DNA from 2 places in the Pseudomonas sp. I3-I5 genome. Region 1 is predicted to be linked to the other one. Evidence: predicted binding sites of a transcription regulator. Region 1 holds the regulator's gene; the other holds the start of a gene.
What was found. Region 1 encodes FliA, which starts transcription of late flagellar genes. Its sites were predicted from a motif close to CTAAAGTTTNNNNNNNNNNNGCCGNTAA; they were not measured.
Positions count from the first base shown of each region.

Region 2: a site for FliA is predicted at 2,935-2,962, ahead of motA (flagellar motor stator protein MotA). Genes of this name have one in related genera too.

Region 1 covers NZ_CP093940.1:3,125,624-3,130,816, forward strand. Annotated here, with positions in the region: gene MOP87_RS13850 (chemotaxis protein CheA) at 1-1,600, opposite strand, end outside; gene MOP87_RS13855 (protein phosphatase CheZ) at 1,613-2,401, opposite strand; gene MOP87_RS13860 (chemotaxis response regulator CheY) at 2,422-2,796, opposite strand; gene fliA (RNA polymerase sigma factor FliA) at 2,902-3,642, opposite strand; gene fleN (flagellar synthesis regulator FleN) at 3,639-4,472, opposite strand; gene flhF (flagellar biosynthesis protein FlhF) at 4,566-5,193, opposite strand, start outside.
Region 2 covers NZ_CP093940.1:341,982-347,174, reverse strand. Annotated here, with positions in the region: gene rsgA (small ribosomal subunit biogenesis GTPase RsgA) at 1-911, shown strand, start outside; gene motB (flagellar motor protein MotB) at 993-2,015, opposite strand; gene motA (flagellar motor stator protein MotA) at 2,019-2,870, opposite strand; gene MOP87_RS01445 (HDOD domain-containing protein) at 3,001-4,536, shown strand; gene MOP87_RS01440 (rhodanese-like domain-containing protein) at 4,579-5,193, shown strand, end outside.

The DNA of each region.
Region 1 (5,193 bases):
TGTCCATCAGGCCCTTTTCCACGGCCTTGGCACGCAGTACGTTCGGGTCCATGCCTTTGCCGTCGTCGGAGATCGACAGCAGGATATGGTCGCCTTCTTGCTCGGCAGACAATACGACACGCCCGGTGCGCGCCTTGCCCGCGGCCTCGCGCTCATCGGGCATTTCCACCCCATGGTCCACGGCGTTGCGCACCAAGTGCACCAGCGGGTCGGCCAGCGCCTCGACCAGGTTCTTGTCCAGGTCGGTTTCTTCGCCCACCAGTTCAAGGTTGATCTCTTTCTTCAACTGCCGCGCCAGGTCACGTACCAGGCGCGGGAAGCGGCCGAACACTTTCTTGATCGGCTGCATGCGCGTCTTCATCACCGCCGTCTGCAAGTCGGCGGTGACCACGTCGAGGTTCGACACGGCCTTGGACATGGCTTCATCGCCGCTGTTCAGGCCCAGGCGTACCAGACGGTTACGCACCAGCACCAGTTCGCCGACCATGTTCATGATCTCGTCCAGGCGCGCGGTATCGACCCTGACGGTCGTTTCCGCTTCGCTGACCGCGTGCTTGTCGGCACTCGCCGCTGGCGCCCGCGGGGCCGCGGCAGGCTTGGGCGCTGCAACCGGTGCCGCCGCGCCAGCAGGACGGGCGACCGCCGGCGCCTCGGCCCTGGCTGGGGCTGCGGCCTGAACACTGGCAGGTGCATCGACGGCAGCCACGTCGCCATTGAACTTGCCCTTGCCATGCAGCTGGTCCAGCAACGCCTCGAACTCGTGCTCACTGATATCGTCGCCAGGGATGGCAGATGTTTGTTCGACAGGCGCCGCCGCCTTGGCTGCGGGCAAGGCATCGGCCTTGAACGTGCCTTTACCATGCAACTGATCCAGCAGCGACTCGAACTCGGCGTCGGTAATTTCATCGCTGGCCGGCTCGGCAGTGGCAGCCACCGGCTGGGCCGTCACTTCGGCACTGAACTGGCCCTTGCCATGCAACTGGTCGAGCAGCGACTCGAATTCGGCATCGGTGATGTCGTCACCCTGGCCGCTGACCGGCTCGGCAGGCATCTGCTCGGCCGCCGCCTGGGCTTTGACTGCGTCGAGCGAATCGAGCAGTTGCTCGAACTCGCTGTCGGTGATGTCAGCTTCGGTAGCTTGCGCAGCCTGCTGCACGGGCGCAGGTTCAACCGGCACGGGCACAGCCGGTGCCGGGGCCGCTTCGGCGCTGCCGGGCTCTGCCAGACGCGCCAGGGCTGCCAGCAGTTCGGGCGTGGCCGGTGTGACCTCGCTGCGCTCACGCACCTGGGCGAACATGCCGTTGACGGCATCCAGTGCTTCGAGCACCACATCCATCAGTTCTGCATCGACCCGGCGCTCACCTTTGCGCAGCACGTCGAACACGTTCTCGGCGATATGGCAGCACTCCACCAGCTCATTGAGCTGGAGGAAGCCGGCGCCCCCTTTTACAGTGTGGAAACCGCGAAAAATTGCATTGAGCAAGTCGGCATCGTCAGGGCGGCTTTCAAGCTCGACCAGCTGCTCGGACAATTGCTCAAGTATTTCACCGGCTTCTACCAGGAAATCCTGAAGGATTTCTTCATCGGCGCCGAAGCTCATCAAAGGTGCTCCTTAAAAACCCAGGCTGGATAGCAGATCATCGACATCGTCCTGACCGGACACGACGTCTTCACGCTTATCGGCATGAATCTGCGGACCTTCACCCCGAGTCGGATGTTTTTCTCGATCTTTTTCTGCGCGCAACTGATCCTGGTCATGCTGGATGCCTGCAAAGCGGTCGACCTGGCTGGCCATCATCACCAGTTTCAGCAGGTTGCTTTCCACTTCGGTCACCAACGCCGTGACGCGCTTGATCACCTGCCCGGTCAGGTCCTGGTAATCCTGGGCCAGCAGGATGTCGTTGAGATGGCCAGCCACCTTGCGGTTACCTTCGGCGCTGTGCGCCAAGAAACCGTCGACGCGCTTGGCCAGGTCGCGAAACTCCGTGGCGTTCACTTCCCGGCGCATGAAGCGCTGCCAATCGGCACTCAGCGCTTTGGCTTCGCTGGCCAGGTCGTTGAGCACAGGCGTGCTTTCCTCGACCAGGTCCATGGTGCGGTTTGCCGCCCCTTCGGTGAGCTTGACCACATAGGACAGGCGTTCGGTGGCGTCGGTAATCTGCGACACCTCTTCGGCCTGGGGTATGGTCGGGTCGATCTGGAAACTGACGATGGCGCTGTGCAGTTCGCGGGTCAGCTTGCCCACTTCCTGGTACAGCCCCCGATCGCGGGTCTGGTTCAACTCGTGAATGAGTTGCACCGCCTCGCCGAACCGTCCGCGCTCCAGGCTTTCGACCAACTCCTGGGCATGCTTTTTGAGGGTCGATTCGAACTCGCCCAATGACGTGTGTGATGAACTCATGGCGCGCCCCCTGACGTGACTCAGCCGTTGACGCGTTCGAAGATCTTCTCGATCTTTTCTTTGAGCACCTGGGCGGTGAACGGCTTGACCACATAGCCATTCACGCCTGCCTGGGCGGCCTCGATGATCTGGTCGCGCTTGGCTTCCGCGGTCACCATCAACACCGGCAAGCTCTTGAGCTTGTCGCTGGCGCGCACTTTGCGCAGCAGGTCGATACCGGACATGCCCGGCATGTTCCAGTCAGTTACCAGAAAATCGTAATGGCCATTTTCGAGCATGGGCAGCGCCGTCATGCCGTCATCGGCTTCGCTGGTGTTGGTGAAGCCCAGGTCACGCAGCAGGTTCTTGATGATGCGCCGCATCGTCGAAAAGTCGTCGACGATGAGGATTTTCATGTTTTTGTCCAATTAGACCTCCAAGCAGTCTCAAACGCGCTCGGCCCCGAGCGCGCACTCAATCGATTCGGTACAACGTGGAAAACGGCAACGACGGCGGCGGGCTCAACGGGCCCGCCATTCCCCCAGGCGGCTGCGCAGGCGCGCGGCGCATTGGCTGTGCAACTGGCTGACCCGCGACTCGCTGACCCCCAAGACCTCACCGATCTCCTTCAGGTTCAGTTCCTCGTCGTAGTACAGCGCCAGCACCAGGCGCTCACGCTCCGGCAGGTTGGCGATGGCCTCGGTCAACGCGACCTGGAACCGCTCTTCCTCCAACCCACGGGCAGGCTCGGCCTGGCCGCTAACGCCGTCCTCATGCAAGCCTTCGTGCTCGCCGTCCTGCAACAGGTCGTCGAAGCTGAACAGGCGGCTGCCCAGTGTGTCGTTGAGAATCCCGTAATAATCATCGAGGCTCAACTTGAGTTCGGCAGCAACTTCATGATCTTTAGCGTCGCGGCCGGTTTTGGCTTCTACCGCGCGCATGGCGTCGCTGACCATGCGGGTGTTGCGGTGCACCGAACGCGGCGCCCAGTCGCCTTTGCGCACCTCGTCGAGCATGGCGCCGCGAATGCGGATGCCGGCATAGGTCTCGAAGCTGGCGCCCTTGCTGGCGTCATACTTGTTGGCGACCTCGAGCAGACCGATCATGCCCGCCTGGATCAGGTCCTCGACCTGCACGTTGGCAGGCAGTCGCGCAAGCAGGTGATAGGCGATGCGCTTGACCAGCGGGGCATAGCGCTCGATCAGCTCATATTGCGCGTCCTTCGAGGCGCGGCTGTACATCTTGAAGCCGCTGGCGCTCATGACATCGAACCTGCACTGGTCGGCTGCACCAGGCGTTCGACGAAGAACTCCAGGTGGCCACGGGGGTTGGCAGGCAGCGGCCAGCTGTCGACCTTCTGCGCAATGGCCTTGAAGGCCAAGGCGCATTTGGAGCGCGGGAACGCCTCGTACACGGCACGCTGTTTCTGCACCGCCTTGCGCACGCATTCGTCGTAAGGCACGGCGCCCACGTACTGAAGCGCCACATCCAGGAAGCGGTCGGTGACCTTGGTCAGCTTGGCAAACAGGTTGCGCCCTTCCTGAGGGCTCTGGGCCATATTGGCCAGCACCCGGAAGCGATTCATGCCGTAATCGCGGTTGAGCAGCTTGATCAGCGCGTAGGCATCGGTGATCGAGGTCGGCTCATCGCACACCACCAGCAGCACTTCCTGAGCCGCGCGCACGAAGCTGACCACCGAATCGCCGATGCCGGCCGCAGTATCAATCACCAGCACATCGAGGTTGTCGCCGACTTCGCTGAACGCCTGGATCAGACCCGCATGCTGGGCAGGCGCAAGGTGCACCATGCTCTGGGTGCCCGAAGCGGCCGGGACGATGCGCACACCGCCCGGGCCCTGCAGCATCACATCGCGCAGTTCGCAACGCCCCTCGATGACATCGGCCAGCGTGCGCTTGGGCGCAAGGCCCAGCAACACATCGACATTGGCCAGGCCCAGGTCGGCGTCGAGCAGCATGACCCTGCGGCCCAGCTCGGCCAACGCCAGAGACAGGTTCACTGAAACATTTGTCTTGCCGACGCCACCTTTGCCACCGGTCACGGCGATCACCTGTACGGGATGCATGCTACCCATGTCTGTTCTTTACCTTGTCTCGCTGGGACTCATGCCACACGAAGGGCAATGCTGCGTACCCCTTGGCATAGCTACCTTGCACACATTTCATTTTCAACCCGCTCGCCGTGGGTTGTGGTAGAGATCAGCGAACATGTCGGCCATGGCCTCCTCGCTGGGCTCGTCCTGCTGCTGCACATTGACCGCGCGGGTGACCAGCTGGTGCCCACGGGGCAAGTGCAGATCGTCCGGGATACGCGGCCCATCGGTAAGGTAGGCCACGGGCAGTCGGAAACTGATGGCAAGGCTCAGGACATCGCCCAGGCTTGCCGACTCGTCGAGTTTGGTCAGGATGCAGCCGGCCAGCCCGCAGCGCTTGTAGCTGTGGTAGGCCGCGGTCAGCACCTGCTTCTGGCTGGTGGTGGCCAGGACCAGGTAATTCTTCGCAGCGATACCGCGACCGGCCAGGGTATCGAGCTGCATGCGCAAGGCCGGGTCGCTGGCTTGCAGGCCGGCCGTATCGATCAGCACCACGCGTTTGCGCAGCAGCGGCTCGAGCGCCGCCGCCAACGACTGACCGGGGTCGACATAGGTGACCGGCACATTCAGGATCCGGCCCAGGGTCTTGAGCTGTTCCTGGGCGCCGATGCGAAAACTGTCCATGCTCACCAGCGCCAGGTTGTGGGCGCCGTACTTGAGCACATAACGCGCCGCGAGCTTGGCCAGGGTGGTGGTCTTGCCC
Region 2 (5,193 bases), 2.1 Mb from region 1:
TTGGGCCCGAACAGCTGGGGCTGGTGATCGCACACTTCGGCGTGCAAGTCGAAGTCGAAGCCCAAGATGGCGACACCGCAGGCCAGGTATTTCGCTGCCACCTGCGCGCCAACCTCCCGGCATTGGTCACCGGCGACCGCGTGGTCTGGCGTGCCGGCAACCAGGGGATCGGCGTCATCGTTGCGCAGATGCCCCGTGCAACCGAACTGTGCCGCCCCAACAACCATGGCCAGCTCAAGCCAGTGGCCGCCAACGTCGACCTCATCGTCATCGTTTTCGCACCGGCGCCGGAACCGCACCCCAACCTCATCGACCGCTACCTGGTGGCCGCCGAACATGCCGGCCTGCGGCCCCTGTTGCTGCTGAACAAGGCCGACCTGGTCAATGACGAAAACGGGCCAGGCCTGCAGGCGCTCCTGGACGTCTACCGTGAACTGGGCTACCCGCTGCTGGAAGTGTCGGCGCACCAAGGGGATGGCATGCAGCGCCTGCAGCAGGCGCTGGATGGACACATCAGCGTCTTCGTCGGTCAGTCGGGGGTGGGCAAGTCGTCACTGGTCAACAGCCTGCTGCCACAGGCCGGCACCCGGGTCGGTGACCTGTCGGAATGGTCGGGCCAGGGCACCCATACCACCACCACCGCCCGCCTCTATCACTTCCCCAACGGGGGCGACCTGATCGACTCGCCGGGCATCCGTGAGTTCGGCCTGGGGCACGTCAGCCGCACCGATGTAGAAGAAGGCTTCATCGAGTTCCGCGACCTGTTCGGCACCTGTCGTTTCCGCGACTGCAAGCATGATCGCGAGCCCGGGTGCGCTCTGCTCAAGGCTCTGGAAGACGGGCGAATCAAGCCTCAGCGAATGAACAGCTACCGCTCGATCATCGCCAGCCTGCCGGAAGAAACCTACTGATCAACCCCTGCGAGCACGATGCAGGCATGGCGCCTCGTCCGATCCGGCAGTGACCGGCAGCCCCGCGGGGCTGCCAAGCCCTCACTGCTCCTTGGTCTCATCCATCTTCAACGTGCCGTTCTCGAAGATGTTGAGCTTCTGGCGCAACTCACGTGGCTGCATGGGCGTCTGGCCATCGACCGCCGAAGGTGCCGGTGCGGATGGTGACGGTGCCTGCGCCCCGGCAGGCGCTTCAGCCGGCGGGGGCGCGGCGCCCTGCTCGCCTTCGATATCACGCTGGGCCTTCTTGGTCAGCACGATGATGTCGATCCGGCGGTTTACCGGGTTGAGCGGGTTCTTGCGATCGAACAGCGACGAAGACGCATACCCCACCACCCGTGCCACCTGACCCTCTGGATAGCCCCCTGCTACCAGTGCCCGCCGTGCAGCATTGGCGCGGTTGGCCGACAGTTCCCAGTTGCCGAACTCGCCAGCACCTGCGTACGGCTTGGCATCGGTATGGCCACTGACGCTGATCTTGTTGGGCACGGTCTTGATGGTATCGGCCATGGCCAGCAGGATGTCCTCGAAATACGGCTGCAAGCGTGCGCTGCCGATGTCGAACATGGGCCGGTTCTCGGCGTCCATGATCTGGATGCGCAGGCCGTCCTGAGTGATCTCGAACAGGATCTGGTCCTTGAACTTCTGCAGCTGCGGGTTCTCTTCCACCTTGTTCTGCAACTCCTGCAGCAGCAGCTCGAGGCGCTCGCGCTCGACCTGCTCGGCCATGGTTTCCACCTGGTCCTTGTTCAGTTCGATGCTGGTGTCGGGGGTCGGCTCCGATTTCACCTCGGGGTTGATGGTCTTTTCCGGCGCCAGCTCGGGCGAGCCGCCCAGGTCGATGACGTAAGGTGTACCGCTTTCGGAGAAGCCGATCGGGTCCTTGAAGTACCCGGCGATGGCGATCTTCTGCTCAGGTGTTGCCGTCGACAGCAACCACAGCACCAGAAAGAACGCCATCATGGCCGTGGCGAAGTCGGCAAAGGCGATCTTCCAGGCGCCACCGTGGTGGCCGCCGCCAAAGCGCTTTACGCGCTTGACGATGATGGGCTGATTGTTCTCCATGACTCAGCGACCGCGTACCGCTTGCTCGAGCTCGGAGAAGCTGGGGCGATGCTTGGGGTACAGCACCTTGCGCCCGAACTCCACGGCCAGCGACGGCGGCATGCCCGAGGCCGAAGCGACCAGCGAGGCCTTGATCGACTCGTACAGGTTGAGTTCTTCCTTGGCATCGTGCTCAAGGCACTTGGCCAGCGGGCCGAAGAAGCCATAGGCGGCGAGAATACCGAAGAAGGTACCCACCAGGGCGGCGCCCACGTGCATACCGATGGCTGCCTGGTCACCATCGCCCAGCGACGCCATGGTGACGACGATGCCCAATACGGCTGCAACGATACCAAAGCCTGGCATGCCATCTGCGACCCCAGTGACCGCGTGGGATGGATGCTCCAGCTCCTCCTTCATGCTCAGCAGCTCCATGTCGAACAGGCCTTCGAGTTCGTGGGGGGCCATGTTGCCGGTGGACATGATGCGCAGGTAGTCGCAGACGAACGCAGTCATGCGCTCATCGGCCAGTACGGTCGGGTACTTGGCAAAGATCGGGCTGGCCGAGGCGTCTTCGATGTCGGCCTCGATGGCCATCATGCCTTCGCGGCGGCTCTTGTTGAGAATCTCATAGACCAGCCCCAGCACTTCCAGGTAATAGCCATGGGTGAAGCGCGAGCCGAACATCTTCATCGACTTCTTCAGAACGTGCATCGTCATGTAGCCAGGGTTGGCTTGCAGGAACGCACCAAAGGCCGCGCCGCCGATGATCAGCACTTCGAACGGCTGGATCAGCGCCGCAATCTTGCCGTGGGAGAGGACGTAGCCGCCGAGCACGCTCGCGAATACGACGATGATGCCGATAATTTTAGCCATAGATTCAAAGCACTTGCTGTCGTGGTCAGGGAAAGAGGCGGGAGCGTCAAAACTCTTCTTCTCCTTATCGGCAGAACTGCGCCAGACTATAGCCACTAAAAGCGAAAAGCCAGTTTGGACTGATGTCAAAATGCCAATCGAAACCGAGGTATCCGGCCAGGCCCCACGTACGCTAGAGGCTTGGGTGAAGTTGCTGGAGAGTGTGCGCATTCCTGTGCCCAAGCACAGCTACGACCGGGTCATGGCGGCCATCAACGATAACCGGCGTTCATTGCGCGACATCGCCGAGCTGATGCAGGACAGCCCGGCCCTGGTGCTTTCGGTGATGCGCGAAGCCAACCACCCGACCAACGCCAGCCAGGCCGAACCGGCCGAAAGCCTGGAGATCGCCCTCAATCGCCTGGGGCTTGAGCGTAGCGCTCTCCTGCTCAGGCGCCTGCCAGCCCTGCCGATCGAAGACATCCCGCCGGTGCTGCGCCAGTTCCAGTTGATCAGCCAGCATGCCTCGCAGCAGGCCAGCGGCCTGTTCGCCAGCCGTCTGGCGCGGCTGTGGCAGGAAATTCACTGGGGTAGCCTGCTGTTCCTGTCCCCGTTATGGCCGCTGGCATTGGCCCACCCGAAGCTGCTCGACACCTGGGAGCTGCGGGTCATCCATAAAGGTGAAGACGCCGCCATTGTCGAGCAGGAGCTGTTCGGTGTTCGCATCATGGCGCTGTGCCAGGCCGTGGCCCAGCAGTGGCGCCTGCCGCAATGGGTGACCCAGGGCTATCGCCTGCTGCTCGAGGAGCGCGACCAGCTTGCCCAGGTGTTGAACATCGCTCGGGACGAAGACCTGCTCAATCAACAACAGCGGCTCGATGCCGAGCCCGGCCTGCGGCGCTGGTTCAACCAACCGGCCAACACCGTGCTGCTGGCCAACAACCTGGCACTGGCAGCGCAGGTGGGCTGGGACAATCCTCACCTGCTGCGCTGGCAACTGCTGACCGCACTCTACCTGCAGACCTCGCTCGAAGAGGTTCAACAGCAGGTTCACCAACAAGCTGCGGCCAGTGCCAGGCGTCATGCGCGCCTAGCACTGTTCCACCCTGCCGAGGCCTTGATCTGGCCCTGGCATCAACGCCGCCCCCACCCGGACATGCTGGCGCCCCCGCCCCCTACCGCCGAAGAACTGGCACGCTGGCGGTCGCTCTGTCAGGACTTGCTGGCCCAGCCCAGTCCTTTCACCAATACCGTGCACCTGGCGGCCCAGGCCCGTGAAGCGGTACTAGCGTGCGGCATGCAACGCCTGCTGCTGCTGGGCCTGGACCGTGCCAATGACTGCCTGCGCGTGCAGCAGGCAGCCGGGCTAGCGAAAGAGGCGAGCAGCCTGATATTGCCGGTGGCGGCGAATAAGCTGCTGCAAAAGCTGATGTCCAAGGCCGGGCAACTGCGCATTACACCCGAAAACCACACCCAGTTCGCCTCGTTGTTGCCGCCGCCCTTGCGTGCCCTGTTCCGAGGCGAGCATGTGCTGCTGCGCTCGCTGGCGGTCAATGACCAGGTGCTGATGCTCTTGGTGGCCGACCAAGGGTGCCGGCCCCTGGCCGACATCAGCGTGCAGGCTTTTGGCAAAACCTCGCAATGCATCGAACGGGCGCTATCGGTGTTTGCCAACCGCAAGGGCTGAGCCTTGCGCTACAATCGCCTCTTTGCACACTGGAGACCGTGGATGACCGACTTTTCCGGCCTGCCGCTGGTGATCGAAGCCGCCGACCTGTTGCCACGCCTGGGCTCGCCCGACTTGATCCTGGTCGACCTCAGCAGCGCCAATCGTTACGTCAGCGGGCATATCCCGGGCGCGCATTTCGTCGAGGGCAAGCGGACTCAGCTCGGTCAGCCGCCTGCACCGGGGCTGCTACCGCCGTTGAGCGACCTGGAAAAGCTGTTCGGCGAACTGGGCCACCGCAGCGATGCCGTCTATGTGGTGTATGACGATGATGGCGGTGGCTGGGCTGGCCGCTTCATCTGGCTGCTCGATGTGATCGGTCACACCCGGTACCACTACCTCAACGGTGGCATCCAGACCTGGCCTGCCGACCGGCTCAGTACCGATGTGCCTGCCAAGGGTACCCAGCCGGTGAGTTTGCACCTGCATCCGGAACCCACCGCCACCCGCGAATACCTGCAAAGCCGCCTGGGCGCCGATGACCTGGCAATCTGGGATGCTCGCGCCCCACAGGAATTCACCGGCGAAAAAATGCTCGCGGCCAAAGGCGGGCACATACCCGGTGCGGTCAATTTCGAATGGACCGCCGGCATGGACCTCAATGACCATCTGCGCATC